Regions from separate parts of the Rothia sp. 27098_8_29 genome, predicted to be linked through region 2. Evidence: riboswitches for the same ligand, from Rfam matches in the RefSeq annotation. Region 2 holds a riboswitch; the other holds the start of a gene.
What was found. A riboswitch is a leader RNA that binds a small molecule or an ion and turns the genes downstream of it on or off. The one in region 2 is predicted to bind S-adenosylmethionine.
Positions count from the first base shown of each region.

Region 1 (16,086 bases), on a different contig from region 2:
CCGCGCCGAGCATCACGATGTTGTTTGCGAGCTGCTGGCCGTCCTGGGTGGGGCGGAAGTACTTGTCGTGCATGTCCGGGTTGCGGAAGTACATGGTCATCAGGTTTGCCGCGAACGCGGTCAGGCCTACGCCCGCCAGGCGTGCGGGGATGAAGGGGGTCAGCAGGGTTGCGCCGAGTGCGGTTTCTGCGCCGGAGATGAGCTTGCCGAAGGTTGCTGCGTCCAGCTTGGAGACTGCGGGAACACCGGTTGCCGCCATCTGCTGCAGGAAGGCGTAGGTGCCTTCGTCTGCCTTGAGCTTCTTGACGCCTGCGTCGAGGATGAGCGCGCCGGCGGTGAGTCGCAGTGCTGCGTTGGAGAACTTGCCCATTGTTGTGTCCTTCTGTTCTGTAGTTGGTTGGTTAGGTTTTTGTTGAACGGTTTCTACTCTAGACCCGGTTTCTCGCTGTGTAAAGTTTTACACGTAAAGTTTCTATATATTTTTTGAAAACCCGGCAGAAGCGTGCAGAGAAGAGGTGCGATCTAAGAGCGGTGCGGGGCGTGTTCCGGGTGGAGGCTGAGAGATGCCGCAGACTCGCCCCGTCTCAAAAATCTGGTGATGTTGTATTCCTTGTACTTGTGTGGGTATGAGGGGGTAAAATTTGAAATTATGCATTCTCTGCATAACCCTTTATCGGCGATGCAAGAAAATCGGAAGCCCCGCGAAATCGGAGCCCACAAGCCCAAGCGCACCGCGCTGGCTCGGGAAGCGCGGGAACCGCCTCTTGGCGCGCCGTTCAGGATTATGCATGAATACCAACCACCCGGACTCGCCCCCGAGTGAAATTTAGGGCGAATCGACGCAGGAAAGAGAAATACGTGACACAGCAGCCAACGCAGCACAACTCCGTCACCGGCCTAGACTCTGAAGCTGAGCACTCCAAGCTTCAGCGTGGACTAAGCTACCGACACATCCAGCTGATCGCTATTGGCGGCGCCATCGGCACCGGCCTTTTCCTCGGCTCGGCAAAGACCATCGCCTTGACCGGCCCCTCCATCGTCTTTGTTTACGCCATTATCGGTAGCGTCATCTACTTTGTTCTGCGCGCCATGGGCGAGATTCTGCTCTCCAACCCCAAGTACAAGTCCTTCACCGACTTCATTACCGACATCCTCGGCCTGCGCGCCGGCTTCTTCGTCGGCTGGTCGTACTGGTTCTTCTGGGTCGTCACAGGTATTGCGGACGTCATCGCGATTACCGGCTACATCAAATACTGGTGGCCGGAAATCCCAGCCTTCATCCCGGCGCTGACCGTTATCGTGGCTCTGTTGCTGCTGAACCTGCCCTCGGTGAAGAACTTCGGTGAAATCGAGTTCTGGTTCGCCGTCATTAAAATCGTCGCTATTGTCGCCCTCATTATTGTTGGTGCGCTCATGGTTGCCTTTAGCTTCACTGCGCCCGACGGTACCGTCGCCTCTGTGGCAAATCTCTGGGATCGCCCCGGTCCCTCCGGTAGCGGTATCTTTACCCAGGGCCTGACGGGCTTCCTGGGTGCCTTCCAGATTGCGCTCTTTGCCTTCGTGGGCGCTGAGCTGGTCGGTACCGCCGTGGCGGAAACCGAACACCCTGAACGCACCCTGCCCAAGGCAATTAACGCGGTACCCTTCCGCATTGGCCTCTTCTACGCGCTGCCGCTGCTGACCATCCTCGCCGTCACCCCCTGGGACAAGCTGGATAAGTCCATGAGCCCCTTCGTGGGCATGTTCTCCCTGGCTGGCATTGGTGTTGCCGCCTCGCTGGTGAACTTTGTGGTGCTGACCTCGGCGGCGTCCTCGGCGAACTCCGGTATTTTCTCGACCTCCCGCATGGTCTACGGTCTGGCGCATGACGGTGCCGCCCCCTCCGCGCTGGGTAAGCTCACCAAGAACGGTGTGCCCGCCAACGCCCTGTACCTGACCACCGTGATGCTGCTGTTTAGTCTGGTCATGCTGTACGCCGGTAGCGGCATCATGGAGGCGTTCACCGTGGTGACCTCCGTGGCGTCGATGATGGGTATCTTCACCTGGAGCATGATCCTGATTGCGTACCTGGTCTACCGTAAGAAGTTCCCGGAGCGCCACGAGGCGTCCGAGTATAAGATGCCCTGGGGTATTGGCATGAGCTGGTTTGGTCTGGTCTTCTTCGCCGTCATGGTCTACGCCCTGAGCCTGTATCCGGACACCGCAATCGGTCTGGCGCTGACCCCCATCTGGTTCATCGCTCTGGCTATTGGCTACGAGATTCTGACCCGCCGTCACGCGGCGAAGCGTGCTCGTGCGCTGGCTGCTGGCAATGTTGTTGACAAGGCTGGTCAGCAGTAGTTTCTGTTCTTTCTGCGGCGTTTATGTAGTGTTTCTGCGGCGCTGTTGGTAAGCCCCGTTTCTGCATTCTTTTAGGATGCGGAGGCGGGGCTTTCGCGTGCCCTCGTGCCTGCCTGTTTACGTTCCGGGCGGCATTTTTTACACCGCTTGATATGACGTAAATAATAGAAACAGGTCACATTTTTGCCGTAAATCCTGTTTTCTTGCACTTAACACCTGTAGAATAACTATCCAAGTAGCTGTGAGGGCTCTCAGAAAAACTCCGCGTCAATCGATAGCGTGACACTTTCGAGCACCGCGCGGTAGCTGGTAGAGCCCCAGCCTCGCCCCGAAATCCGGGGACACCCCGCAAAGCAATGACCGCATATTCATGCACTAGCTATACCTCTGAATCTTAATGATTCTCATTACACTAGGGGTACATGCGGCACGGGGTACAACCGCTGAAAAGAGGACGTCGTGACTGAACAGAACAACGTCAGCCTGAATCCTAAAGCTCCCGAACAGGGAGAGCGACTGCACCGCGGTCTAAGCAACCGCCACATCCAGCTCATCGCAATCGGCGGTGCCATCGGTACCGGCCTGTTCATGGGCTCCGGCCGCGCTATCTCCATGGCGGGTCCCTCAGTTATTTTCGTGTACATGCTCATCGGCGCCGTCATCTTCCTGGTGCTGCGAGCTATGGGCGAGATTCTGCTCTCCAACCTGAGGTACAAGTCCTTCTCTGACTTCACCACCGACCTTGTCGGCCCCATGGCGGGCTTCTTCCTCGGCTGGTCCTACTGGTTCATGTGGGTGGTTACCGCCGTCGCGGACATCATCGCAATCGTCGGCTACCTGCACATGTGGTGGCCCGACCTGCAGCCATGGATCCCGGCGCTCGCCGTCATCGGCGTTCTGCTGACCCTGAACCTGGTCTCCGTGAAGAACTTCGGCGAAATCGAATTCTGGTTCTCCATGATTAAGATTGTCGCCATCGTCGCCCTGATTATCGTTGGTGGCGGCATGATCGCCGTCGGCTTCACCTCGCCCAGTGGTGCGCAGGCATCTGTCGCAAACCTCTGGAACGACGGCGGAATGTTCCCCAACCACCTGATTGGCTTCCTCGGTGCATTCCAGATTGCCGTCTTCGCGTTCATGGGCTCCGAGCTCGTCGGTACCACCGCCGCAGAAACCCAGGACCCCGAAAAGACCCTGCCCAAGGCAATTAACGCCGTGCCGGTACGTATTATGGTCTTCTACGTGGGCGCGCTCGCCGTCATCCTGATGGTCACCCCCTGGCGCCTGGTCAGCCCCGATAAGAGTCCCTTCGTCGCCATGTTCACTCTGGCGGGCTTGGGCATCGCCGCGCACATCATCAACTTCGTGGTGATTACCAGCGCAACCTCCTCGGCGAACTCCGGTATCTTCTCCACCTCGCGTATGGCATTCGGCCTGGCACGCGAGCGCAGTGCACCGCAGTTCCTGGGCAAGATCTCCAAGAACGGCGTGCCGCGTAACGCGCTGTTCCTTTCCGCCGTGATGCTGCTGTCCTCGATTGTGCTGCTCTACGCGGGTGACTCGATCTCTCGTGCGTTCAACCTGGTCACCACCGTGGCTGCGGTGCTCGTGATTTTTGCGTGGGCCATGATTATGGTCAGCTACCTGATGTACCGCAAGAAGTTCCCCTCGCGCCACAAGAAGTCGAAGTTCCGTCTGCCCGGCGGCCGTTTCTCCGCGTGGCTGGCTCTGGCGTTCTTCGCCTTCACCATTGGTGTGCTGACCATGAACGAGGAAACTCTCATGGGTCTGCTCGCGATGCCCGTCTGGTTCGTGATTCTGGGTATCGGCTGGGTCTTCAAGCGCCGCGCTGATGCCCGCCGCCACGAAGCAATCTCGACCCGCACCGCGCAGATTGCGATTGTGGAGGCGTCCGAGATTTTCTCGGCACGCTAAACACCCACGCTAAGCCACGCCGGCTATCGGTGCCGGTTATCTCGGTACCGGCTATCAGCGCATGCGTAAAGCCCGCGTCACCTGCTCCTCTCAGGGAGCGGGACGCGGGCTTTCGCTGTCTCTAGGGATGAACCCGACGAGAGGCTCGCGGGAGTGCGCGCTTAGAGGGGCGCCACCTCAGCCTCTTCGGCAAGCGGGTCGTTATCGTCATCGGTGCGGTAGAAATCCCAGCGTTCACAACCGCAACCCGAACGCATCGCCTCAATGACGGCGGCAGCTGCCTCCAGCGGGTCGAGCGCGTGCAGATTCCACAGCGCATGCACCGGTACCGGGTGCCTCCAGCCGTGCTCCTGCAGGAACTCCGGGTCGAAGGCGGGCAGCGCCTCGACGGTGGGTTCAAGCTCGCAGAGGAAACCGGTGGGGGAGCGGAAAACCGTCACCACGGGGGTCGGGTCGGCATCTTCCAGGCAGGCTCCGTCGAAGAAGTAGTAGGTGCTCAGGCGGCGGTTCCAGGCAAGCTGCGCGAGGCGTTCGCCGAAGACTTCCACCGTCTGTTCCCATTGGGTGCGGTGGTACGCCGCCAGGTCGGTGTGGGCGGTCTGCACCACGCCGATGCCCTGCTCGGTGAGTTCGCGGGCGCTCAGACGTGCGGGTTCTGCCGATTCTGCGGGAGCGCCCGCAGGGGAGCCGTCCGGGGTATCCAACTCTGCTAGTTCTGCTTCGGTGAGCTCCGCGTTAGCCAGCTCAGCGTCAGCATTAGTCAGCTCAGCGTCGAGGAGCTCAAGCTCCTCAGCGGCGCTCGCCTCGGCCTCGTTCGACTCAGCGGTGCTCGCCTCCACGGCAGCTACGCTGGCTTCGTTCTTCGTCCACAGGCGCAGCTCGCGGGCAATCTGCGTGCGTCCGCGATGCAGGGTCGTCTGCCAGGAGCCGAACTTGGCGCGTACCGCACCTAGCGGCGGCACCTGCTCAATGAGCGTGGGAATGGTAGACCAGTAGCCGTAGTTCAGCGCTGTCGGCTCGCGGTCGTAGCGGGCGCAATAGCTCAAGAACAGGCTCAGAGTCTTCGGCGCAAAATCCTCGGGTACCGCCGCGGCGTCAATGTACCATTCGTTTTCGAGTGCCTCCGCCGGGTAGATGCCGGTGCGGAGCATACCCAGGGACCAGTCGCCGTCGCCGAGGTAATCGTTGACCGTCTGTGCGGGGGCAGGCCACGCCGATTCGCCCTCCATACTGGAGGCGAGCAGGGTGTACAGGCTACCGCCCTCGGTGCCGATTTCTTCCAAGCCGCGCAGTCGGATGTCCTCGAGGGTCTGCGCGTAGGCTTCTTCCTCCAGCTGGGAGTAGGGGTGTGCGGCAAGGTACTTGAGCGTTGCGCCAATCTTCGCCAGAACGTGCGCAATGTCTTCATTGTTGAAGTGGCGTGCCTCCAGTGCGGACGGCAGGTCGTGAATAATATCGCAATCAAGAATTAGTGCCGCGTACTCGGGCTCCGGAGGCAGATCGTAGGCTTCCGCGAAAACGTACCAGAGGCCGCAGGCGAGCACCGTGTAGCTCGGGGCGTCTGCCGTGACCGGGCCAAACTGCCAGATGCCGGAGCTCAGCGCATAGTTCAGGTACTTCTTGTTGATGTGCGGGTACAGAAAGTTGAGGCGGCGGAGAACCTGGGTAGGGGTGAACCCAAGCGCGGCGAGTTCGGCGATGAGTTCCGCGTACTCGTCGTGAAAATCTAAGTAGCCCTCCGGCGCGTTTGATAGCGCGGCTTGTTCGCGCATGGGTCCCTCTTTCATCTGCGGGATGTGGCGGCACCATGTCGTACCGTGCCGCCGAAACCCTGAACGTGTGCACGCAGATAAGGGTGTTTGCGTGGTGTGAGGCCACCCCTTATCTGCACGAATAAGAGATATTTTTCAAAAAAATATGCTCTTTTATCTAAATTTATCGCTGAAACTTAGCACTATTCAAATATGTGAACCCCTAACACGGTTTCTTACGGAAAGATGACAATGTTTAGCGCACCCACAGGGCAAAATGTGCGTAAAGACTCGTAATCTGCGCTAGAAGATACGGTGGAAAAATACGCTTACCCGCACCCGCACAGGCGAGCAAAATACGCCCCGCGCTGACTCTTTCCTCAGCATTACCTGCCAACCCATGAGCCGCGGCGAAATATGCGAAACTGGAAGGATGAGCGAACACCCCCTCCCGAGCAGCATCCGCCCGCGCGCGGATCGAGCTGCATACCCCGCGCCCAGCAGCGCCGCCGGCAATGAACCCAGCAGCGCCGCACACCGTGAAAAACACGAAACCGGCGGCAAGACTGAGCAGCCCGCCGAGCACCTCATCAACGCGCTCGCCGTAGAAACCGGTATCGCGCCGCACCGCATCCGCGCAGCCGTGGCGCTGCTTGACGCCGACAACTCCGTACCCTTCATCGCCCGCTACCGCAAAGAAGCAACGGGCGCACTCACCGACACCCAGCTGCGCACCATCCAGTCGCGCCTGGGCCAGCTCCGAGCCCTCGAAGAGCGCCGCAACCGCGTGCTCGAAGCGCTCACCGAACGCGCCGACGAAGGCCTCATCGACCCGCTCACCCTGCTGCAGCTGCGTTCCTCGCTCATGAACGCCGCCACCATCGCAGACGTGAACGCCATCTACGCCCCGTACCGCAGCGAGCGTGTGACCCGCGCCCAGATGGCGCGTGCCGCCGGGCTTGATTCCCTCGTCGAAGACCTGCTGGAGGTGCCCCTCGCCGAGGCGCACGCCATCGCCGCCGCATACATTACCGACGGCACCGAAGACGACGAGGACGAGAGCATTGAGGTTGCAGAGGTGAACGAAGCCCTGCAGATTCACAGTGCCGAAGAGGCCCTTGACGGTGCCCGTGCGATCCTGGTTGACCGCGCCCTCACCGACCCGGTGCTGAGCGAAAAGCTCCTCAAGCGCCTGCGTGAAGGCGGCGTGATTGAGTCTCGCGTGATTGCCGGTCAGGAAAGCATTGGCGCGAAGTTCTCCGACTATTTTGCCTTCTCGGACCGTATTCGTTCCATTCCGCCGCACCGTGTGCTGGCGCTGCACCGCGCCAAGGACGCCGGCGTGGTGCGCCTCAAGGTGGATGTGGCACCCGCCCCCGTGGCGCTCAGCCGCCTGCGTGGTGCCGCCCGCGCCGAAGCTGAGGCCGCCGCAGAAAATTACGAGAACGTCCGTTCTGCATACGAGCGTGAAGTTGCCGCCGCGCTACGCATCCCCGTGCAGGTGCTCAACACCGTCGACGACGAAGACCGCGTGCTCGGCTGGCTTGCCGCGACCGTGCGCACCGCATGGCGCAGCCACCTGCGCCCGCGCCTTGCCGAACGCATCCGCCACCAGCTACTCGACGCCGCCGCACAGCACGCGACCGAGGTGTTCGCCTCCAACCTGCGCGATATTCTGCTCGCCGCACCCGCCGGACACAAGACCACCCTCGGCCTGGACCCGGGCCTGCGCCACGGCGTGAAATACGCCGTAGTCGACGGCACCGGTGAGCCGCTGCGCGTGGGCACCGTCTACCCGCACGCCCCGCGCAACCAGTGGGCAGAAGCACTGCGCGAGCTCGCCGCCGCCTGCCGCGAGCACGGTGTGGAACTCATCGCCATTGGCAACGGCACCGCAAGCCGCGAAACCGACAAACTCGCTAGCGAACTGATTCGCACCCTGCGTGAGGAAGGCGTAGAAGCACCCCAGAAGGTGACCGTCTCGGAGGCGGGCGCCTCCGTCTACTCCGCCTCCGCGCTCGCTGCCGCCGAGCTGCCCGACTACGACGTGACCGTACGCGGCGCCGTCTCGATTGCCCGCCGCCTGCAGGACCCGCTCGCCGAGCTCGTCAAAATCGACCCGCAGTCCATCGGCGTGGGGCAGTACCAGCACGACGTGCCGCCCGCTGCGCTGCGCCGCGCCCTCAACGACACCGTCGAAGACTGCGTGAACGCCGTGGGCGTGAACCTCAATAGCGCCTCCGTGCAGCTGCTCGCGCACGTGGCGGGAGTGGGCACCGCAACCGCCGAACGCATCGTCGCCTACCGCACCGAACACGGCGCCTTCGCGAACCGCCAGCAGCTGCTGAACGTGCCGCGACTGGGCGCGAAAACCTTCCGCCAGGCGGCAGGATTTATTCGCATCCGCGGCGGTGAGGAGCCGCTGGACGCCTCCGCCGTGCACCCGGAAGCCTACCCGCTCGCGCGCCGCATTATTGCCGACGCGCAGGCGCGCAACGGCGCCCACTGGGTTGCCGGCGCCCTGGGTACCTCGGATGGAACCGACCCGCTCGCCGGGCTGAACCCCGCCGACTACGTGCAGGACAGCCACGAGCAGGACGGCCACATGCCGGAGAGTGCGGAAGGCACCGCCGGCGTGTACACGGTCGAGGACATCTTCGCCGAGCTGCGCCGCCCCGGCCTGGACCCGCGCGGTAGCTTCCGCACCGCCCGCTTCTCCGAGTCCGTCTCGCATTTCGAGGACGTACGCCCCGGCATGGTACTCGAGGGCACCGTCTCGAACGTGGCGGCATTCGGTGCGTTCGTGGATATTGGCGTGCACCAGGACGGCCTCGTACACATCTCGCAGATGAGCCGCGGCTACGTGGCGAACCCGCACGATATTGTGCGTAGCGGCGACATCGTGCAGGTGCGCGTCGTGGAGGTCGACCCGGCGCGCCGCCGCATCTCCCTTTCCCTGCTGGTAGAGGACGAGAACTAGCGGGGGAGAGCACGAGCGTTCACTGACCTGTTGGGCAATCCGCGAATGATCATTCTCTAAAACCTTAGCTCCCGCAAGAGCACGCAAAAGCCCCGACAAGCACTATCCGTGCCTGTCGGGGCTTTATGTAGGTTCGATTCGAGCTCTACGTCCGAGCTGCACCTTAGAAGTCGATGTTCGCCGGGTCAGCGCCAATACGACCCTCGGGGGTGGAAAGCGCATCCACAGCCGCGATGTCCTCGGCGGTCAGCTTCACGTTCACCGACGCCAGGTTCTCCTCAATGCGGGAGGGGGTCACAGACTTCGGGATAGCCACGGTGCCCTTAGCCAGGTGCCACGCCAGCACAACCTGCGCGGGGGTTACGCCGTGGCGCTCCGCAATCTCAGCCAGCACGGGGTTCTGCAGCAGGTCACTACCGTTACCCAGCGGGCTCCACGCCTGGGTCGCGATGCCGTACTCGGCGTGAACGGCGCGCAGTGCCTCCTGCGAGAAGTAGGGGTGCAGCTCAATCTGGTGGATGACCGGAATTACGCCGGTCTCCTCGATAATCTCGCGCAGCTGCTCCTCGGGGAAGTTCGAAACACCAATGGAACGGACCTTACCCTGCTTCTGCAGCTCAATCAGCGCCCGCCAGGAATCCAGGTACAGGCCCTGCTGCGGCTTAGCCCAGTGAATCAGGTACAGGTCAACGTAGTCGGTGCCCAGCTTCTCCAGGGACGCCTCAAACGCCTCAAAAGCGCTCTCGTAGCCCTGATCGGAGTTCCACAGCTTGGTGGTGAGGAAGATGTCCTCACGAGCCACGCCGGAGTTAGCGATAGCGCGGCCTACGCCCGCCTCGTTGCCGTAAATAGCGGCGGTGTCGATGTGGCGGTAGCCGATCTCCAGGGCGGTGGCCACGACCTTCTCGGCGACCTCGTCCTCAACCTGCCACACGCCGTAGCCCAGCTGCGGAATGGATCGGCCGTCGTTGAACTTTACGTTGGGTACGTTGTAGCTCATGATGCTCCTTTGGAATCTATGGGGAGGCGGCGCCTCCGTAAGCAGTCCTTCAAGGCTACGCCTCAGAGCCCCCGTTGAGAAGGGCCGGGCCAGAATCGGGCGTGAATCTAGCCGGAGGCGTAACCAAATGACAAAAATGACGGGTGCCAGAAATACCGCTCAGACTCGAGGGCGGCTACCGCTCGACAGCCGGCACGAAGAGCTCGCGCACATCCTCAGCCGTCACCGCCGCGGAGGCGAACTCACCCTCACCGACCACCGCATCGAAGAGCGCCGCCTTCGACTCCTTGAGCTGCATGACCTTCTCCTCAATCGTGCCCTCGGCGACCAGACGGTAGACGTGCACCTCCTTGTCCTGGCCGATGCGGTGAATACGGTCCACCGCCTGCTGCTCGGCGGCGGGGTTCCACCACGGATCCATGATGAAAACGTGATCCGCCTCGGTCAGGTTCAGACCGAAACCGCCAGCCTTGAGCGAAATGAGGAACACCGGCTCCTGACCGCTCGTGAACGCCTCGATGACCTCGGCGCGGTTGCGGGTCGAACCATCCAGGTACAGGTGGCCGATGCCCTCCTCCGCCAGACGCGCCGAAATGCTCTTGAGGTAGCCGGTGAACTGGCTGAACACCAGCACACGGTGGCCCTTCTCGAGCAGATCGGGTAGCTGCTGAACCAGGTAGTCGCGCTTGACCGACGACACCCCGGCGTAGGCTTCCGGATCAATTAGCGCGGCATCAAGCGCCAGACGGCGCAGCAGGGTCAGTGACTGGAAGATCGTGAACCGGTTCTTATCCATATCCTCCAGCAGACCCAGCACCTTCTGGCGTTCACGCTGCAGGTGCGTGTCATAGATGCGGCGGTGACCGGGAGCCAGCGGCAGGTTCACGCGCGTATCGTTCTTCGCCGGAAGCTCCGCCGCCACCAGCTCCTTGGTGCGGCGCAGCATGAGCGGGCGGATGCGCTGGCGCAGACGAGCAGCCGTCGCCGCGGCGTGCGCCGGGTCCTCGCCGGATTCCGCCGGGCGAGCGTACAGGTCACGGAACGCACGGGCGGAGGGGAACAGGCCGTCCGCCACAATCGCCAGTAGCGCCCATAGTTCCATGAGGTTGTTCTCAATGGGCGTGCCGGTCATCGCGATTTTGGTGCGGGCGGGCATTGCACGGGCGATGGACCAGGCGCGGGTGCCGGTATTTTTGACGAATTGCGCCTCGTCCAGCAGGAGCGCACCCCAGCCTTCGGGGGCGGACTGCTCGCCCGTGGAATCGTCAACGGTGCACCCCAGCGTGCGGGCGTAGCCGGTGTAGGCCTCCTCGTCCATGCGTAGCAGCGTGTAGCTGGTCAGCACCAGGTGAGCCCCGGCGATGCGCTCAGCCAGCGGGGTCTTACCGGCGGTGGTTTCGGTGATGGTCACGACCTTAGCCTCGGGCAGGAAGCGTTCCGCCTCCGCCGCCCAGTTGGCGATGACGGAGGTCGGGGCAACCACGAGGAAGGGCGCGAACGGCTCGCCGGGAGCCGCGGTGCTGTGCTCCTCAATCGCGTGGGCGAGCAGGGCGAGAGCCTGCACGGTCTTACCCAGGCCCATATCGTCGGCGAGAATACCGCCCAGACGCTGCTCGTACAGGAAGGACAGCCACTGGAAACCCTCCACCTGGTAGGGGCGTAGGGTCGCCTGCAGACCGGTGGGTACCGGGCGCTGAGCGATAACCCGGCGGGATGCCTTCTGGGGTGCGGGAAAACCCTGAGCGCCCTTGTCAGAGGCCTTTTCAGCGCCCTTTTCGGGGTTCTCTTCGGCGCCCATTTCGGGGCTTTCCTCGGCATCCTCCAGGCCCTCAACCAGCTCCAACAGCGAACGCACCTGAGCATCCCACCGCGCGGTCGTATGCACGCTCGCCGCCAGCGACTCCAGCTCAGAGAACAGCCCCGCCTGGTGACGGTTAATGCGCAGCTCACCGCCCGCATCGTCGAGTTCGCGAGCCTCCGCAATGAGGGTGCGCAGGGTCTTAAACTCGGGTCGACGCAGCGAGAAATAGGTGCCGTTACCGAGCAGAATACGGTCCGCCCCGCGGTCGAGCGCCTCAAAAATCTGTGCGAACGGCACGGTCCAATTATTGACCTTTACCGCAATGCCCAGGCCGAACCAGTCACGAGAATTGCCCTCGCTCACGGTGATTTCAATCAGCGCGTCGGTTGCCTCCACGAACTCCGGTGGGGTGCCGTTAAAACGCACCTGAACAGCGGAAACACGGCGAAGCTTCGGCAGAATCGCGCTGAGCAGCTCGCGGGTTTCCCAGCCTTCGATGCGGCGCTCCTCCAGCCCGGAAAGCGCCGGGTGAGCGGCAAGAATGGCGCGCACCGAACGCAGTACGCGCGCCTCAAAACGCTCATCACGAATCTCGCCGCCCTCTTCACCGGGGTAACCGAAAACCGGCAGGGAGTACACGTCGGAGCCCGCCGCAGGATTCTGTGTGCTCGCCTCCTCTGCACTGTCCTCCGCGAAGGGGTTCAGCGGGTACTCCCAACGCCAGCTCAGCTGTGCGTCGTGGCGTACCTGCTCGTCAAAGCTGATTTCAAGCACCAGATGCGGCGGCTTCACGCGCGGCAGCGCTAGCGCCGGATCGGGGGTCAGCGAGGGAATGGAACGGCTGAGCGCGGGCAGATACTCCTTCTGGAACGTGGCGCGTTCCGCGGCGGGAACGTGCACGGTTCCGGCGCTAATGAGCGATTCGGAGGCGGCATCGAGCGGCTCGACCAGGGGAATGAGCGCCAGCTCCACGCCCTCGGGCAGTTCGGGCACGGCGGGGGAGTAGCGCACCCGTTCACCCTGCGCCGGGTTATTCTGAGCCGGGGCAATCGTCGGTGCGCTATTCTCAGCTTCCTCAGCCGGCGCCTCCTGCGCGTCCTTTTGCACGAAAGATTCGCGGCCCACTTCATCCAGCGCGCCGGGGCGCGCGGTCTTCCAGTGCACCGCCTTTGCCGCCTGTTCGTACTCCTGCTGGGCGAGCCCTCCCAGGGCAAAGAAGCCGGTGCGCGGGGTGCCGATGGGGTGGCAGTGCGCGGCGGGTAGCCAGAGCTGGCGCAGTAGTTCGCCTTCGCGTCCTTCCCAGCTGAGCGCGGCTTGAAGCTGCAGTCCGGCGCCTTCCGCGTGTTTCTCTTCGCTGGCGGCGGCGTGCAGGCGCACCTGTGCGGGGCTCAGCACGGCGTAGTTCACTTCGCGACCGTTGACGAGCAGGGGCAGGCCAATATCCTCCGCGCGGGCTAGTACATCCCAGAGCAGAGTGGAGGCAGAAGCGCTGATTGAGATCCAGTCGCGGTGCGAGGAGTACATGTTCTGCCAGGGGCGGGCAATCGAGTAGAGCTCGGCGAAGAATCGTTCGTGTTCGGGGTAGATTTCGTGCCGCCCGACGGGCCCGCCCACGCTGGAGGCGAAGGTTTCCCAGCTGAGTCCGCCCTTGATCCAGCGCCCGGTTTTGGACGCCATGAGCGGGCGGGCGAGCAGGTTAATGCTGGGGGTTGCGCCGGGCATATTGCGGCCGCGCGCGTAGGAACCGGAGACGCTCAGCGAGAAATCCAGGGCGCCGCTCACGCGCATCGAATCGATGCCCGCAAGGTCCTGACGTGCGGAAAGAATGGAGGAGAGGTCGCGCCGCCATGCCGAGATTTTGGTTGCGGATGCCTCTGCCTGCAGGCTCGGGGAGGCGCCTAGCTCGTTGAGTGCAAAGCTTCCCTGGGGGTTTGCGGGCTCGGCAGTCGCTGCATCGGGCGCGGGCAGTTTCGCCGCGGTGGTGAGCGCACCGGAGGCGCGCAGCGCCGCGAGCGGGTCGGCGGATTTCTTCGCCTCCGCAACGTCCGCGCTCTTTGAATCTGCGGGTCCCTTTGCCTCTGCCGCGTCCTTTGCCGCGGCACCGGGTACGCCGATCGGTCCGGGGTGTTCACTGAGTGCCTTTTTCGCTACGGAGGCGCGGTCGAGCGCGGTGAGCATGAGCGCTACGGCGTGCTTGCAGTCGGTGAGCACGGGGCAGGTGCAGCGGGCGGTGAAGGTTGCGGAGCCGCTGACGGCGGGGAAGAAGCGAATGGTCACTTCGTAGGGGATGATGGTGCTTCCGTTGACGAGCCCGGTGAGGGTTCGCTCGTCTTCGTCGTAGCTGTATCGGATGACTTCGCGGTTGCGCTGGTAGGCGAGGCCGCGCTGGTAGGTGCGGTGCCCGGCCTGGCGAATGATCTGCGGTACGGTGACGGGAATTTCGGGGAAGGGGTTGTTGGCGCTCACCAGCTCATTATCGCGTATTGTGCGGGTATGCGCCTTGTTGCCGGTCATTTGCTGGCGGCTGCCGGGCTGACTGTTGGATTGACTGTCGGGCTGGTTGCCGAGGCGACTATTGAGCGGTGGTTTGGGGTGTATTTCGTATTTGTGGTGGGGGAGTTTTTAACGCATAAAAACACCGGTATTCACATAAGATATTCCGCGCAGTATCAAAAATTCACGCCATTTAAAACGTTTTCACAAGCCAAAATGCTAATAATCTAAATCTCTTTCACAAAAAGCTTTACTTAACTTGAGAAAATGCTGTAAGCTAAACCCAGCTTCAAGAGTTTCGACTGATAAGCTCCGACTATGGTCGAACGCCAACCCCATGTTCACGGGTGGCTCGGATGACGAAGCGGTTTGTATTCACCACCGGAATAACCGGTGGTAATTGGTACAGACAAGAGCAACGCGAAAGGATCGCGCCACTCACGGCGCAGGTTGTCACATGTACAACGGCTCTGCAACCAAAGCAGCAATCTCTCTGAACCCCTCCCGCTCCTACCAGGAAAGCCTGCGTGCCGCAGCTGTCCCCGCGCGAGGCGGATACACCGCAGTCAGCATTGACGACTACTCCCGCATTTCTTCTAAGCGCGACGAGTTCCTGAACTTCCTTCTTCTGCCCAACCCCGAGGGCATCCCCGCTATTGAGTACGCCGGTCTGCGCGTAGCGTAGCATTAGGGGTATGAATTTCTCCGGTATGCTCCTGGACTCCGACGTTCTTGCGGAGATCCGTAAGGCGGATCCAGACCCCGCCGTGGTCGCTTTTCTGCGCCGCCGCTCGTTCCGGCACATGTACATTTCTGTGCTGAGCATTGGCGAGCTGAAGGGCCTGTACCCCTACCCGGAAACTGATCGCTGGATTACCGAACTTCTTGAGCGCTTTGGCGACCACGTTATTAATGTGGATGCGCGCGTGAGCCTCGAGTGGGCGGGCCGTCAGGCGCCGCGCGGCGTGCATGCCGTGGGTCGTGATGATGCCGGTCCGCTGCCTACCGCCGCCCTGGAGGGTCTGATGGCGGCGAGCGCGAGCGCCTATGATTTGGAGCTGATTTCTTCTAAGGCGCAGGTGTACCGCGCCTGGGGTGTTCAGGCTTCCAACCCGTGGACTGAGCAGTAAAACTTCGCCTGATACACGTCCTCGCGTGCGCGTCTGGATGAATACCTGTGTGAATAGTTGTGAGAACCCGCTTTCGAGTGTTAATCGGAGGCGGGTTTCGTCGTTAATTCGTGGCATGATTGAAGGACGATGAAAAGCACCTCACCTATCTCGCGTTATTCCATGCCCATGCCTCTGTGGCTTCAGGGTGTTGTTGAGCTAATTGTTACTGCCCTGTTCTCTGCGCTTGCTGTGTTTGCGGCGATGTCTGCCGTGTGGGCGACCAAGGGTTTTGGCGACATGGAGTTCTCCTCTGTGGCCGCCATGTCGGCGCACCTGTGGCTTCTGATTCACGGTGTTCCTTTGGATCTTGCGGCTGCTTTTGGTGCTTCTGCCGGCACGATGACGCTGGTGCCGCTGGGCTTGAGTATTCTGCCTCTGCTGCTCTGTTACCGTTCGGGTCGTCGCCTGGCGCGCGCCTCGTATGAGGGTGAGTTTTTGATTCCGGTGCTGTCCGGTTCGGTGACTTATGCGCTGATTAGTTCGGCGATGTACGGTTGGGCGAGCCCGCATCCGCAGCCTCTTCAGGCGTTGAATGCTGCCCTGGTGCCTTTGGGTATTGTGGTGGCTGGTCTGATGTGGGGTGGCTACCGTGAGGCGCGTTCGCTCTCGCGCAT
Region 1 is NZ_JAPWAI010000003.1:39,291-55,376, forward strand. Features, by position in the region: gene O3649_RS06115 (hypothetical protein) at 1-370, opposite strand, end outside; gene O3649_RS06120 (amino acid permease) at 859-2,340, shown strand; gene O3649_RS06125 (amino acid permease) at 2,800-4,275, shown strand; gene O3649_RS06130 (dehydrogenase) at 4,437-6,047, opposite strand; gene O3649_RS06135 (helix-hairpin-helix domain-containing protein) at 6,460-9,006, shown strand; gene O3649_RS06140 (aldo/keto reductase) at 9,170-10,006, opposite strand; gene O3649_RS06145 (SNF2-related protein) at 10,182-14,321, opposite strand; gene O3649_RS06150 (hypothetical protein) at 14,301-14,531, shown strand; SAM riboswitch class IV at 14,588-14,722, shown strand; gene O3649_RS06155 (nuclease PIN) at 14,758-14,985, shown strand; gene O3649_RS06160 (plasmid stabilization protein) at 14,996-15,430, shown strand; gene O3649_RS06165 (DUF6350 family protein) at 15,560-16,086, shown strand, end outside.
Region 1: another riboswitch for S-adenosylmethionine. It lies ahead of O3649_RS06155 (nuclease PIN); the one in region 2 lies ahead of O3649_RS05845 (methylenetetrahydrofolate reductase).

Region 2 (16,086 bases):
CTCTACGTTGTGCGGGTATGTTACGAGGTTATTTTCCCTCCAGTTGGGAGGCGAAGAGCTTCCTGAAGCGTGATGTGGGGTCGGTCGTTAGGTCGCGGTAGGTTCCTTGCTCCACCACACACCCACCATCCAACACCACCACAGAATCAACACCACGCAACGTCCACGCACGATGAGACACCAACACCACCAAACGCCCAACAGCAGCCACCTTCAACCGAGCAAAAATCTCCTCCTCAGTCTCAGCATCCACAGCACTAGTCGGCTCATCCAACACCCACACCGGCGCATCCCGAAGAACCACACGCGCCAACGCCAAACGCTGCCACTGACCACCCGAAAGACCAACACCACCAAACGACTCACCCAACTGAGCATCCAAACCACCCTCAAGACCACGCACAAAATCATCAGCACAAGCCACCGACAAAGCCGACCACAAATCAGCATCACCAAGACGCTCAACCGCCTCCTGCGACAAACCCAGAAGAAGATTTTCACGCACAGTCAGTTCATAACGGCCGTAGTCTTGACTCACCAAACCCACATTTGCCAATAAATCATCAGGTGATATGTCCTGTACCGACTTATCTCCGATTAGGATGTCTCCTTTGGAGGGCTTAAGCATACCCATGAGTGCATTTACTAGGGTTGTCTTTCCCGATCCGCTGGGCCCGACAATACCAATCATCTGCCCGGGACCAAAAGTGAGATTGATGTTTTTAAGAGCTAAAGAATCAGCTTTTGGATACTGGATAGCAAGATTCCTAATGGAAACGCTGGAAATCTCGAGGTAGGTATCGGCAACCGAATTTTTCTGCTTGGGCTGTGCGCTAGAAATAAACTTTCGATATATATCAATTGCGTTTGACCCCGCTGCCATCGAGCTAAGGTCGCTTCCCATCGAGCCAAGCGAGACTATAGCCGAGGTAATACCTATAACAGCTCCAGCAAGAGCACCGGGAGCCGGCACCGAGGCCGCTAGAAAAATAAGGGCTAAAGCTAGCAATGCAGCGCTTATAAAACCAACAATTGTATATATTCTGAGGATGTAACGAGCTAGGCCAATTTCCTCCTCACCGGATTTTTTCCGTTCTTGATTAGCGCGACGCGCAAAGAATGAACGAGCATTAAGAATTGCAAGCTCACGAGCAGTAGTTATTTGTGCAATCTGGTTAGTGCTATGCCATGCGTTGTAGCTATATGAATATATTTTTTCCATTGCCTCAGCATTTTTACTCGAATAGAGATGTGACATCAAGGCAACAGGAATCATGCCTGCAAGCATGCAGAGTGAAGCATATACATTGATCTTTCCTACGGAATAACTAAGGGCTCCCGTCGAAAAAATGATGAATATCAGAGCACCCATAGTGGAAACTTGAGATCCTAGACTCCCCCCTGTCACAGCTTCATGAGCTGCCCTTGATGAGCGAGCATAATCACCACTCGCGATTTCCTGAGAGGAACAAGTCGCCAGACGAGAAGATACGTTCTGAATACCCGTACTTGACATTCGAGAATTTAGAATCATACGCAGAGAGTCTGATGCTTGTCCCAGGGCAATGTATCCTGCCAGCACAAAACTAACCCCCAGCGCTAGCGGGAGCACTTCATCCTGGCTCTGGCCCAAATGCTCAACAAGTCTAGTGACAGCCTCCATCTGCAGAGCAGGGAATAGTGATAGGCACACAACAGACGCTAGATAGGAAACGGTCCATACGGGGTGATTTCTGAAAGCATAAACCACGGACCAAACAGTATTAGCCATAATCTTACGCATCTTTATAGTCCCTTTCAGCGGAAGTTTTGCGCCCTGCAGAATCTTCAGAGATCTGATTTTTGAAAATTTCCATAAACTTTCCCTCTGCCTTCAGTAGCTCCCGGTAGGTTCCTTGCTCCACCACACACCCACCATCCAACACCACCACAGAATCAACACCACGCAACGTCCACGCACGATGAGACACCAACACCACCAAACGCCCAACAGCAGCCACCTTCAACCGAGCAAAAATCTCCTCCTCAGTCTCAGCATCCACAGCACTAGTCGGCTCATCCAACACCCACACCGGCGCATCCCGAAGAACCACACGCGCCAACGCCAAACGCTGCCACTGACCACCCGAAAGACCAACACCACCAAACGACTCACCCAACTGAGCATCCAAACCACCCTCAAGACCACGCACAAAATCATCAGCACAAGCCACCGACAAAGCCGACCACAAATCAGCATCACCAAGACGCTCAACCGCCTCCTGCGACAAACCCAGAAGAAGATTTTCACGCACAGTCAGTTCATAACGGCCGTAGTCTTGACTCACCAAACCCACATTTGCCAACATGTTGTATTTACTCTCAGAAGAAGCACCCTTATACGTTATGCTCCCCTGGGCAATTGGTGTAATTCCAAGAATTGCATTTATTAGCGTTGTTTTTCCCGCGCCCGAGGCACCAACTACTGCAATCATTTGATTATTCATCAGCTCAAGATTAATATCTTTAAGCGCAAAAGACGACGAGCCCTCATACTGAACGGATACATCTTTGCATATAATTTTTGAAATATTTTCATGGTTAGGGTTAGAAGTTTTTATCTCAGAAACATGGTCGTAAGTATCAGAGTCGCATACCCTTCGGAATTGCTGAACAGATAATGCTCCATTAATAATCTGACCAAATGAATATCCCACCTCTTGGGTCGCATCAACACAGGCAATGATTCCAATCAGCGATCCGGCCACATACGATATATTGGCGCCTGAATCCACAAGGAAGTACAGGGACGCAAAAAGTAAGACAGAGCAGAGTAGCCCTGCAACTATGGAGATGATTCCTCTAACACTTTCAAGGCTCAATTCCCTACCGGCCGCCCGGCGTCGCCAGGACGCTACGCGTTGCGAGAAAAATCGGGAGGCTCTCATGAGGTGAAGTTCTTGGGCTCGACTCTGAGCCATCAGATTGTCTAGATAGTAGTTCTCTACCCGATAGTCCTCGTACATTAGGGTGTATATAGCGTAATCACGTTTAGCGAGGATTACCATTGCAATAGATAGGGGTAGTGAACACAGTGCCGCAAAAATTGCTGCCACAATGCTGACGTTCGCGATATTAAGACAGAGAAGTAACACCATTGCGAAGGCACTCACCAGTGTCATAACTGACATGGTGTGAACCTGCAATTCCTGTTTCGATATTGCCTCTCTAGCAGCACGTATATCTTCCTGTGATTTTGTGCTACCTATATCAGATAACGGAAATGTAGATAACCTGTTATTTAACATGCAGTGAACCCGATAGTTCACCTTTGATTTGAGGATGAGCATGTTACTTATGACCCAGCGTTTAGCAATGATATTAATTCCGACAACAAGGGCAAGAGCAACGATATAAATCCAGGCCGCGCCACCATTTGAACCGCTCAAGGCTGATACTGTATTACCAATCAGCAGGGACTGACTCAAGGGAATGCAGGCAATGACGGCTAGCGATAGGGCGACGCTCACCAGGGTTGTGGGACAGGTTTTCCAGGCTAGGCGGAAGGACCAGAGTATAGAAGAAAATAGCTTTTTCATTCTCACCACGCTCACAAAGTCATATTGAACTCATCTTTGAGCCCTGAAACTCCTCGATGAGCGGACATTGAAACACTACCCGTGCCTCACTAGCTACCCTACCCCTCAATGAAATTCAAAACACATATATTCGTGCGTGTCCAAGAATATTAAGCAGACGTATCTGCGATAGTTCCGGGCATCCAGGGGTCAGCCGACAGCCCTACCCACAACGCCCCCAGCCGCCCTTCGTCATAGTCGGTCATATTAAGTTCATATTTCGCCCCAATGTCATGTCCAGAAATATTAGGACATCAACCGCCGCACCCCTTGCACGCCCTCGGAGGCGGTGGGTAAAGTGAAGGCGTTATCTATCAAGAGCGACCGAGAGATCTGGCTCGTCGACGTCGCAGCAACCTCGCCAGTATCCCCCACCGTCACGGTGCAGGGTGCGGACAAGGTGCTCCCGCCAGAACCGATAGAGAAGAATACCCTTCGGCACCCCTTGATGATGCGCACCCGCAACCGGTGGCGCGCATCCTGCAGAAGAATTCGCGCACCCTTACGGTGTGTATCTATCGGGTGAACACGAAGGATGGTCATGACGACAGTTCACCCGGCTCTTTCTTTTGAGCTGTTCCCTCCGCGCTCACACGCAAGCTGTGAGTCGCTGATTCGCACCATTGCGGAGCTTGAGGGTACCAACCCCGACTACGTTTCGGTCACCTATTCCGGTGACGCGAAGCGCCGTCAGAAGACGCTGGCGCTGCTCGACTACCTGGTGCACGAAACCTCCCTCACCCCCCTGGCACACCTGATTTGTGCAGGCCACTCGGTGCACGAGCTGGAGCGTGCGGTCCGCCTGATTCTGGGTCTGGGCGTGCGCGGTTTCCTGGCGCTGCGCGGTGACGTGCAGGAAGGTCAGGTTTCTGAGCTTCCCTTCGCCCGCTACCTGGTCGAGCTGATTCGCCGCGTGGAACGCGAAGATTTCGCCCACCTGGCGGCGGGTAAGGTGTCCATCGGTGTGGCGGCGTACCCGCAGAAGCACCCCGAGTCCGCATCCCTGCTGCAGGATATTGAGATTCTGCTGTCGAAGCAGCGTGCCGGCGCGGATTTCGCGATCACTCAGGTGTTCTTTGAGGATGAGCGCTACAGCGCCCTGGTCGATTCGGCGCACCTGGCAGGCGTAGATATTCCGATTATTCCGGGCATCATGCCGGTAACCTCGCTGAAGCGCCTGCAGAATCTTTGCCAGATGGCGGGCATGGAAGTCCCGACGGACCTCGCCTACGCCCTAGAGACGGCGACCAGCAACACAGAGTTGCACCGCATCGGCGTGGATTACGCGCTGAACCAGTGCCGCGCTGTGATGGATGCGGGCGCACCGGGCCTGCACTTCTTCACCTTCAACGAGCATGCGGCGGTGCTGGACGTTCTGGATCAGCTGGACCTACCCCGATACAGCAACCGTTTCTCTCAGCCGCTGAGCGAACTGGAATACGCCTAACCCAACCCGTAACGCTCCTTGTCGGATGCGTTCCCATTGTCTCCCCCACAAATATTCCGGGAGTTGTTGAGTCCTCCGTTTCATCACCCACAGTCGGGTGGTAAAACGCCGGAACCGACTCCCACATCTATCCCCAGTAAAGGAAAAAATATTATGTCGAACACCGCATTCCCCGCCGCAACCATTGTTGGCTACCCCCGCGTGGGCCGCTTCCGCGAGCTGAAGAAGGCTCAGGAGGCTTTCTGGAAGGGTAAGGCAACCCTGCAGGAGCTGCAGGACACCGCCGCTGACGTGCAGCGCACCTACTTCGAGCGCGTGACCGCTGCGGGTCTGAAGGCTGATAACTACTCGATTCCGGCGACCTTCTCCTACTACGACCAGGTGCTTGACGTGGTTCGCCTGTTCACCCTGGTTCCCGAGCGTCTGGCTGAGGCTAAGGATGCACGCGGTCTGCTGGATCTGCCCGGCTACTTCGCACTGGCGCGCGGTACCGAGACTCTGCCTCCGCTGGAGATGACTAAGTGGTTCGACACCAACTACCACTACCTGGTGCCCGAGATTGGTGCCGGCACCGAGATTAAGCTGAACCTTGAGGCTATTGACGAGCAGCTTGAGGTGGCAAAGCAGGCTGGCGTGAAGGTTCGCCCGCAGATTGTTGGCCCGCTGACCCTGCTGCTGGGCGCTAAGGCTGAGCAGGGTTCCGCTGAGGACTTCGCACCCATCGACCGTCTGGATGAGTTCGTTGCCGCTTACGCTCAGGTGCTGGAGCAGCTGGCTGAGCGCGGTGTTGAGTGGGTTCAGCTGGACGAGCCGGGCCTGACCGTGGACCGTGCCGACAACGCGAAGGTTGCGCAGCTGGCTGAGCGCACCTACCGTGCCCTCGCTGCCGGCGAGAAGCGCCCGCAGATTCTGGTGACCAGCCCCTACGGTTCTCTGCGTGAGAACCTGCCGGCACTGCTGGGTACCGGCATTGAGGCTCTGCACCTTGACCTGGTGCACGGCGTGTACTCGAAGGCTGAGCTTGAGTCCGTTTCTGCCGCTGGTGTGCACCTGGTTGCCGGTGTTGTGAACGGCCGTAACGTGTGGCGTGCTGATGTTCGTGCCGCACTGAAGACTCTGGAGGCGCTGCCCGGCGCATCCGAGGGTGCCGTGTCTGTGGCTTCCTCTACTTCCCTGCAGCATGTGCCGCACGACCTGGCTCTGGAAGACCCCGCCGAGGTTCCCGTGGACGGCCTGGCATTCGCCGATCAGAAGGTCGCTGAGATTGCTCTGCTGGCTCGTGGCCTGGCTGAGGGTGAGGCGGCAGTTGAGCCGGAGCTGAAGGCTGCTGACGAGGCGCTGGCTCGCTTCGCCGCTGACCCGCGCAAGCACAACGACGAGATCCGTGCCCGCGCCGCAGCTGTGACTCCCGAGGACTTCGACCGCCCGACCATTGACGTTCGCCGCGCGGCTCAGGCTGACCTGAACCTGCCGAAGCTGCCGACCACCACCATTGGCTCCTTCCCGCAGACCGCTGAGATTCGCCGCCATCGTGCGGAGGCTCGTGCGGGCAAGATTTCCGCTGAGGAGCTGAACGGCTTCCTGCGTGACGAGATCGCCTCGGTTATCGCACTGCAGGAGGAGCTGGGTCTGGACGTGCTGGTTCACGGTGAGGCTGAGCGTAACGACATGGTTCAGTACTTCGCTGAGAACTTCGACGGTTTCGCAACCACCCGCCACGGCTGGGTTCAGTCCTACGGTTCGCGTTGCACCCGCCCCTCGATCCTGTTCGGTGACGTGAAGCGTCACGGTGAGGGTCTGCGCGGTGAGGCGTTCACCGTTCCGTGGAGCTCCCACGCACAGTCGCTGAGCGACAAGCCCGTCAAGGGCATGCTCACCGGCCCGGTGACGATTCTGGCGTGGTCCTTCGTGCGTGACGACCAGCCGCGCCGTGAGACCGCTAACCAGGTGGCTCTGGCTCTTGCCGACGAGATTGCCGACCTGGAGGAGGCGGGCATCCGCATCATTCAGGTGGACGAGCCGGCTCTGCGTGAGCTGCTGCCCCTGCGCCGCGACGAGCAGCCGCAGTACCTGGACTGGTCGGTGAACTCCTTCCGCCTGGCAACCAGCGGCGTGAAGGACTCTACCCAGATTCACACCCACCTGTGCTACTCGGAGTTCAACGAGATTATCGACTCGATTAACGCTCTGAACGCTGACGTGACCAGCATCGAGGCGGCTCGTTCGCACATGGAGCTGCTGGCTGACATTCCGGAGAGCTTCGTTTCCGGTCTGGGCCCGGGCGTGTGGGACATCCACTCCCCGCGTGTTCCTTCGCAGGATGAGATTGAGTCCCTGCTGAAGGCTGCGATTGGTTACGGCACCATTGCTGACCTGTGGGTGAACCCGGACTGCGGTCTGAAGACTCGTGATTACGAGGAGACCAAGCAGTCTCTGCGTCACCTGGTAGATGCCACCAAGGCGATTCGCGCATCCCTCTAGGAGGCGCCTATTGGTTCCGCTACCTGCTGCGGGTTAACCGGATGATGGTTTGCTCGCGGTAACCTGCGGCAGGTGGCGGCTGTTCGGCTTCGTGCCGGTATGCGTACCGACTGTATGCCGAGCTTTTGGGGATAGATAACAGGCCCGCCCGTACGGTTTTTCTTCTGCACCGTGCGGGCGGGCTTTTCTGTGCTGTTTTTGGGCGCCGATTTAGTGGCGTCCAAGTGGTTTTCTTTTTGAACTTAGGGTATAAATTACTCTAAATTTAAGTGTGGTCTGACCAAAACACATACTTACTCAACAAGGAAAGTATTTATATTCACCGCAGCACTTGTGGCACTGTTGCCCAGTAGACAGATATACATCACACAGATTTAGCACTTCCCCGTAATTCCAGGTTAAAAACAGTATTAATAGAATAATCGCTCCGAATATCCGTTCACCATAGTGAACATTCTACTGAAAACATTTCCAGCGGATTAGCATTTTTATAAGCCGCCGTTTTTAGAATTCCAGCATGACTACTACCACTTCATCAAAGAAGAAGAAGAAGGGTTCTACACCCCGCTGGCTCGCTATTCCGGCACCCAAGCCCCAGCTCAGCGAAGCAGAAGTTAATGCGAAGTACCCGCGCATGCGCCTACAGGTCTTCATGGGTATCTTTATCGGTTACGCGACCTTCTACCTGATTCGTAACAACGTCCCGCTGGTCACCCCGATTCTGACCAAGGAACTTGGCTTCAGCAACGCAGCAATTGGTGCGCTGTCCACCGCACTGCTGCTCGCTTACGGCTTCAGCAAGTTCTTCACCGCAATGATTTCTGACCGCTCGAACGCGCGTTTGTTCCTGCCCATCGGTCTGGTGCTCTCGGGTGTTGCAAACATCCTGCTGGCGCTGACCGGTTACATGGGTGAAGGCGCGGGCGCGACGGGCTACGCTGCTGCTATCGCCTCCATCATGGCGACCATCATGGTCTTCAACGGCATCTTCCAGGGTATGGGTTGGCCTCCCTCGGGTCGTGTGCTCGTGAACTGGTTCTCCACCAGCGAGCGCGGCACGAAGGTTTCCTGGTGGAACACCGCTCACAACGTTGGTGGTGCGCTGTCCGGTCTGCTGGTTGCGTGGGGCTTCTCCATGTTCGGCAAGACCTGGGAAGTTGCCTTCTGGTTCCCGGCTGTTATCAGCTTCGTTCTGGCGTTCGTGGCGTGGCTGCTGATCCGTGATAACCCCGAGGCTGAGGGTCTGCCCACCGTTGACGTGTACCGCAACGACCCGCACAAGGTTGAGTCCACCGCTGAGGATCGTGCAGAATCCACTTGGACCACCATCCGTAAGCACGTGCTGACCAACTCGACCATGGTGTACCTGGCTCTGGCGAACGTGTTCGTGTACACCCTTCGTTACGGCGTGCTGGTGTGGGCGCCGAAGTACCTGCACGATGTGCGCCACGCTTCCCTTGAGGGTGGTATTGCGGGCTTCTCGATTCTGGAGCTTGCCGGTATTGGTGGCACCGTCCTGTGCGGTTACGTTTCTGACCGCATGTTCAAGGGTCGCCGCTCCCCCGCGGGTATCCTGTTCCTGATTGCGACCGTTGGCGCGATTCTGCTGTACTGGCTGCCTTCTTCGGATGCGCCGCTGTGGATTGCGTACGTTGCGTTGGCTCTGATTGGTGGCCTGATTTACGGCCCGGTTATGCTGATTGGTCTGCAGGCTATTGACCTGTCTCCCTCGCACGTTGCGGGTACCGCTGCGGGCTTCACCGGCCTGTTCGGTTACGCGCTGGGTGCGACCCTGGCGTCTGCCGGTATCGGCATTATTGTTGACCACTGGGGTTGGAGCACCGCGTTCGTCTTCATGATTGTGTGCTCGGGTCTGGCGGTTCTGTTCCTCTGGCTGGTTAATGGTGCTGAGAAGCGTCTGATGGCTGAGCGCGCAGAGAAGCTGGCGGCTCAGGCTTAAGCGAATAGTGATTCTTCTTTCCTGAACTGCTTAACTGTTCGGGGGTAGATGCGAACCCGCTTGTACGGTTGTGTGACCGTGCGGGCGGGTTTTCTGCATCCTGGAGGGGCTACCACCTTCTCTGCCGTCCGTGTAAGCCCGCTGAGGAGCGGCAAAATGCCCCTGAGAAGCGCCTGCACCGGCGAGTCAGCATCTGGTGCCGTGCCGGTCATCCTGTGGCTTGGGGGCGTAAGAACATAGAATGGAACCATGACTACTAACTCTGGAATCACTAAAGAATGGGTGGATGAAACCGTCAAGCCGGGCGACGATTTCTTCCGCCACGTCAACGGTAAGTGGCTTGCCACTCACGAAATCCCGGCGGACCGCCCCAAGGACGGCGGCCTGTACACCCTCCGCGATAACGCAGAGAAGCACGTGCGTGAGCTGGTGGAGAAGATCGCGAAGGAGCAGCCGGAGTCCCGTATTGGCGCACTCTACAGTTCCTTCATGGATGTTGAGAAGATTGAGGCGGACGGCCTGGAGCCGCTGCTGAAGGAAATCGCCCCGATTCTGAACTCGGCAACCCCCTCCCACCTGGCTGTGACCCTGGCGTTGCTGTCTCGTGCGGGCCTGCCTCAGCTGTTCGCCTGGTACACCAGCAACGACCCGAAGGACCCGAAGAATTACACGTTCTTCCTGTACCAGTCGGGTCTGGGCCTGCCGGATGAATCCTACTACCGTGAAGAGAAGCACGAGGCTGCATGTGCGGCGTATGTTGAGCATATTGCCCGCATGTTCCAGCTGACCGGTCTGGCGGAGGGCTTCGGTCTCACCCCGGAGCAGGCGGCTCAGCTGGTGTTCACTCACGAGTCTGAGCTGGCTCGTCTGCACTGGAACGTCGTGGAGAACCGCGACGCTGAGGCGACCTACAACCCGTACCAGGCGACCGACCTGGACGAGAAGTTCCCCGGCTTCCCATTCTCGCAGTGGCTGCTGGCTCTGGGGGCTGACCCGGAGACCCTGGGTCAGGTTATTGTGGCTCAGCCGTCCTTCTTTGAGGGTGCGGCGAAGCTGTTCACCTCCATCCCGCTGATGAGCTGGAAGCTGTGGGCTGTGTGGACTGTTCTGCGTTCACGTGCGCCGTTCATGTACGACGAGCTGGTTCAGGAGAGCTTCAACTTCTACGGCAAGACCCTTTCCGGCACCCAGCAGATTCGTGAGCGCTGGAAGCGCGGCGTGGGCGCTGTCGAGAAGGCTCTGGGTGAGGAGATTGGCCAGGAGTACGTGGCTGTGCACTTCCCGCCCTCGCACAAGGAGAAGATGCTGGTTCTGGTCGGTAACCTCCTGGAGGCGTACCGCGAGTCTATCGAGTCGCTGGACTGGATGACCGAGGCAACCCGCCAGAAGGCGCTGGAGAAGCTGTCGAAGTTCGTCACCAAGATTGGTTACCCCGATAAGTGGCGTGACTTCTCCGCCCTGGAGCTCGTGCCCGGTGACCTGTTCGAGAATCTGCGCCGTACCGGTGCGTTTGATGCTGACTGGCTGATTGCCCGTAAGGGTCAGCCGGTGGATAAGTCGGAGTGGCTGATGACTCCGCAGACCGTGAACGCGTACTACATGCCGCCGGCGAATGAGATTGTGTTCCCGGCAGCGATTCTGCAGCCGCCGTACTTCAACCCGGATGCTGATGATGCGGCGAACTACGGCAATATCGGCATGATTATTGGCCACGAGATTGGTCACGGTTTTGACGATCAGGGTTCCCGCTATGACGGTGACGGCAAGCTGGAGAGCTGGTGGACTGAGGAGGATTACGCGAAGTTCAAGGAGCGTACCTCCGCGCTGGTGGAGCAGTACAACGCGTACGTTCCGGTGGGTCTGGACCCGAAGTTCCACGTGAACGGTGAGCTGACTCTGGGCGAGAACATTGGCGACCTGGCTGGCATGTCGATTGCGTTGAAGGCGTACCGTCTGGCTTTGAAGAAGCAGGGCATTGAGTCGCTGGATGACGCACCGGTGATTGACGGTATGACCGGTATTCAGCGTTTCTTCTTCTCGAATGCTCGCGGCTGGTGCACGAAGTCCCGCCCGCAGCATGCTGAGGTGATGATTTCGGTGGATCCGCATTCGCCGGATGAGTTCCGTGTGAACGGTGTGGTGCGCAATATTGACGAGTTCTATGAGGCGTTTGGTGTCTCTGAGGGCGATGCACTGTACCTGGCTCCGGAGGAGCGCGTGCGCATCTGGTAGCATCCCGATAAGGGTATATGCTTTATTGCGCATATAAGAAAGGCGTCCGCCTCGTGGCTTAAAAACCACGAGGCGGGCACCTCTTTTCTAGAGAACTGCGGACGCTACACGAAGGTAGGCATCTACTGCTACTGTGCTGAGCGTTGCGTTAGATAATTTCTAGCGCAATGTCCATGTGCAGCGGCTCGGTTGCATCGATGTGGTACTGGCTGTGTACCGGCGAGCCCCACGAGTCGTCTCCACCAACGCCGAGCTGACCTGCCAGGATACGCAGGTAGGTGCGGTTGTTCTCGGGCAGCTCCCACTGGTAGGAAGCTTCCTCAATCTGGTAGGAGGAGTAGGGCAGGAGCGATACGTGCAGGCCGTCACCGGCAGTCTGCAGCTGGCGGACACGGAAGCCGTGGTTGCTGTCGTTCGTCACTTCAGCCCAACGGACACCCATGTGGTTGCCACTTTCCTGAGGTACCAGGTACGGTGCGTAGTCCTGCTCGGGGGTGCTTTCCCACACGCCCAGGCGGACGCCGCTGCAACGGTCGGGGTAGGAGTCGCCGGGGCCGAGACCGTAGTAACGCAGGTGCGAGAACTCGCCGGGCAGTGCCCATTCCAGACCGAATGCGGGCAGGGACGGTGCGTCCTTCTCGCCGGGGTAGTCGATGGTTACTCGCACGTTGCCGGTGCTCTGTGCTTCGTAGCGGACCGTAACAGCGGTGTGAGCGGGGGTTGCCAGCTCGTAGGTGTAGGTCACTGCCACGCTGTCATCGCTGGGCTGCTCGACAGCAACGTTAGCGCAACGGGCGTAGCGGCCTGCAACGGTCCACTGGGCGCGTTCGAAACCGTGTCCGGCGCCGCGGTCGTTGTCGGTCAGGGGCCTGAAGGTGGTGAGCTTCGGGGGGCGAATAACATGCTCGGTGCCGTTGTGTACCCAGGAGACGATGCCGCCCTGAGTGCGGGACAGAATAACTTCAGCCTGGTTGTTGCGCAGACCGACGTTCCAGCGGCCGACGGTCACCGTCGCATCTGCTGCGTCTTCAGTGGTCTTTGCTTCAGCCTGCGATGCGGGGATGACGTACTGACCGAAGGCAATTTCGTGTCCTGCAGGAGCCCATGCGGCGTCTTCAGTGAGCACGAGGCTGACGTCCAGGGTTACTTCTGCGTTGTCGGCAGCGTATTTTTCCAGGGGCCAGGGAATTGCCAGCTCGTGGGTGGATTCCGGGGCTACGTCGAAGAAGTAGTCTTCCTGCCACTGAGGAACGCCGTTGACCAGCAGGCTAACCTTGAAGGTGTAGTCTGCGGTGGAGGTGAAAAGGTTGTCGTTGACGACCGTCACGCCCTTCTGGTCGGGGGTGATGCGCAGGTTGGAGTACACTGCCTTCACCTCAGCAGCCTTGGGGCTTACCTTGCGGTCTGCGAAGAGGATACCGTCACCGGAGAATTCGTAGTCGCAGGGGCGTTCGCCGAATGCGCCACCGTAGGCGAGGTATTCGGGGGCGCCTTCGTTCTCACCGGGGTGCCAGAGTGCCTGGTCGATCATGTCCCAGATGAAACCGCCCTGGTAGTGGGGGTAGCGTTCCAGTGCGACGTATTCGTCGATAGCGCCGACCGAGTTGCCCATTGCGTGCATGTATTCGCACATGATGAAGGGCTTCTGGGGGTCGTTCGACAGGTACTTTTCGACGACATCGGTGTGGGTGTACATACCGGATTCGATGTCAGTGACGTCATCAAATTCGCGGTGCCAGGTGATGCCTTCGTAGTGTACGGGGCGGTTGGGGTCCAGTTCGTGGACTCGGCGGTACATGGAGCGGAATACTTCGCCGCCGTATGCTTCGTTACCGAGCGACCAGATCACTACGGAGGGGTGGTTGTAGTCGCGGCGCATCATGGATTCTACGCGGTCAACGCAGGCGCCTTCCCATTCCATGCGGGAGCCGGGGATCGTGGTCTCGGGGGTGGGGATGTCACCGGGGGTGCACCAGGAGCCGTGAGTTTCCAGGTTTGCTTCGTCGACCAGGTAGATACCGTATTCGTCGGCCAGGGCGTAGAAGCGTGAATCGTTGGGGTAGTGGCTGGTGCGGATAGCGTTGATGTTGTGCTGCTTGCAGAAGAGAATCTCTGAAGTCATGTCTTCAACGGTCAGGACGCGGCCGGTACGCGGGTGGAACTCGTGGCGGTTGACACCCTTGAAGAGGACTCGGTGACCGTTGAGGGTCATGATTCCGTTCTCGATGCGGAAGCGACGGAATCCGACGCGCTGGCTGGTGGATTCTACCGTCTTGCCGTCGTGGAGCAGGTCCACCGTCAGCGTGTAGAGAGAGGGCGATTCAGCCGACCAGGGGGAAATGCCCTCGAGAGCATCGGAGGAGATGCGCACGGATGCGTCTTCGGCGGCGACGGTACCAGACCAGATGACCTGGGTGCCGTCAAGGACGCTGGCCTGCAGGGTGTACGCCTTGATTTCTTCACCATTGAGGGTGACGAGAGCGTCCAGGTGTGCTTCGCCGGTGGGTGCATCGTAGTCTGCTTCAACGGTGAGGGAGGCGATGCTGACTGCGGGGCGGGCTACCAGGTTCACAGCGCGGAAGAGGCCGTGGAAACGCCACGAGTCCTGGCCTTCCAGCCATGAAGCGCTCGAGTATTCGTAGCATGCGACGGTCAGGGTGTGGTTGCCTTCTGCGCCCTTGCTGACGATATCGGTGATGTCGAAGGAGGTGGTGGTGTAACCGTCTTCTGCGTAACCAACGAAGATGCCGTCGACCCACACGTAAATTGCGGTTGCGAAGCCTTCGAAGGCGAGCGTGATGCGGCCTGATTCGCTCAGCATCTTCTTGAGGTCGCCCTCCAGGGTGAAGTGCTTGCGGTAGAGGGCTACGTGGTTCTTCTCGGGGATGTGAGGAGCTTCGGGGTTTTCGTGGCCGTCCCAGGGCATCTGGATGTTGACGTAGGCGGGGCGCCAGAGTCCCTCAGTTTCCAGGGTGGCGGGGACGGGGATGCTCTGGTAGTCGCTTTCGTCGAGGGCGGGGGCGGCGAATTCTGCGGTGGTGACATCAATTTCTGAGGCCCATGCAGTGCGGACAGCCCACGTGCCGTTGAGGCTCTGCTGGGGGTTTGAGGAGTGATGGTCGGAGTGCGCTGCTTCCCTGTTGACAGCGTACACAGTGGGGTCATCAAGCCACGCTGCTGAGGGTGACTGGGAGGAGACTACGGGAGTCGTTTGTTCGGTGGAAGACATGTCTTCCTTCCTCTCGTATACATCTTTGTTTGGTCCCTTTAAGAATGCCGGAAGGCGTGATGATTGCCGCCTACATTCTGTTCATTCTTTTCCCGCAGAACTTGGCTCTGGTCTACGTGGCACTGGTCCTAATAGCCTCACCGCGCAGAACATTCAGACGTTCAACACGGCTGCTTTCTATGTGCCGCTGGCCATTATTGTGTGCTCGTTCCTCGCCTTCTTCTTCAAGGTTTCTATCTCTGAGAAGGAACACGCGAAGATTGTGAAGGAGCTTGAGGCGAAGCTTGCTTCTGCATAGGTAAAAGCAGGGTAGGTCCTTCACCGCATGAGAGAGGCGCCCGCCTCGTGGGTTTATTCCACGGAGCGGGCGCCTTTTAGGTGTAGAAGCTACGCGCTTCTAGGCTGAAGCTTTTAGGAAGCAGAAGCCGAGGACGAAGAGGAAGAAGTACGCATACCGGTCAGCTTCCACGCACCGTTCTCGTAGACACCGTGCAGGGTGCGCTCCACATCGTTCTTACGGTCCGAATCGGAGGAAGCGTTCTCCACACGGTCCTTGCTTGCGATGAACTCACCGCTGTCCATGGTCAGGCGGATATTCCAGTTGTAGGCGTCGCCATCACGCTCGGGCTGTGCGGTGAGCATGGTGATGGTGACGGACGGGTCCTGCATCCAAATCTTGCCCTGCTGCAGGCCAGCACCCAGGGTGCCTTCTTCGGGTTCGAGCATGTTCTTCAGCTCGGAGTTGTCAACCGCGCATTCACGCAGGGGTTCGGTCTTGCCGGTGCGCATGTAGTATTCAATGGCTGCGCCGAAGAATGCGATGGACTGGTACAGACCCTCGACGCTGTTCTCGTTGGCAACGGCGGGCTTCACGGGCACGGGGGCGTTCTTGGACGGCTCGGTGCGGGTTGCGGGCTGGTAGTCGGAAGGCTTGGAGGTGTAGCCGTCGAGGGTTGCAACGCCGGAGTAGTCGGTGCGTGCGGTCTTAGAAGTCGACGCGGAAGCAGATGCGTTGCCGCTGGTTGCCTGGGGCTGAGCGCCGCAGGCTGCGAGGAGGGTTGCGCCGCCGGTTGCTGCGAGCAGGCCGAGGGCGGATCGGCGGGTTACGTTCTTCATGGGT
Region 2 is NZ_JAPWAI010000002.1:199,909-215,994, forward strand. Features, by position in the region: gene O3649_RS05835 (ABC transporter ATP-binding protein) at 29-1,771, opposite strand; gene O3649_RS05840 (ABC transporter ATP-binding protein) at 1,776-3,578, opposite strand; SAM riboswitch class I at 3,926-4,042, shown strand; gene O3649_RS05845 (methylenetetrahydrofolate reductase) at 4,159-5,064, shown strand; gene metE (5-methyltetrahydropteroyltriglutamate--homocysteine S-methyltransferase) at 5,218-7,545, shown strand; gene O3649_RS05855 (MFS transporter) at 8,063-9,505, shown strand; gene O3649_RS05860 (M13 family metallopeptidase) at 9,755-11,737, shown strand; gene O3649_RS05865 (glycoside hydrolase family 2 TIM barrel-domain containing protein) at 11,886-14,966, opposite strand; gene O3649_RS05870 (hypothetical protein) at 14,965-15,264, shown strand; gene O3649_RS05875 (DUF6318 family protein) at 15,378-16,082, opposite strand.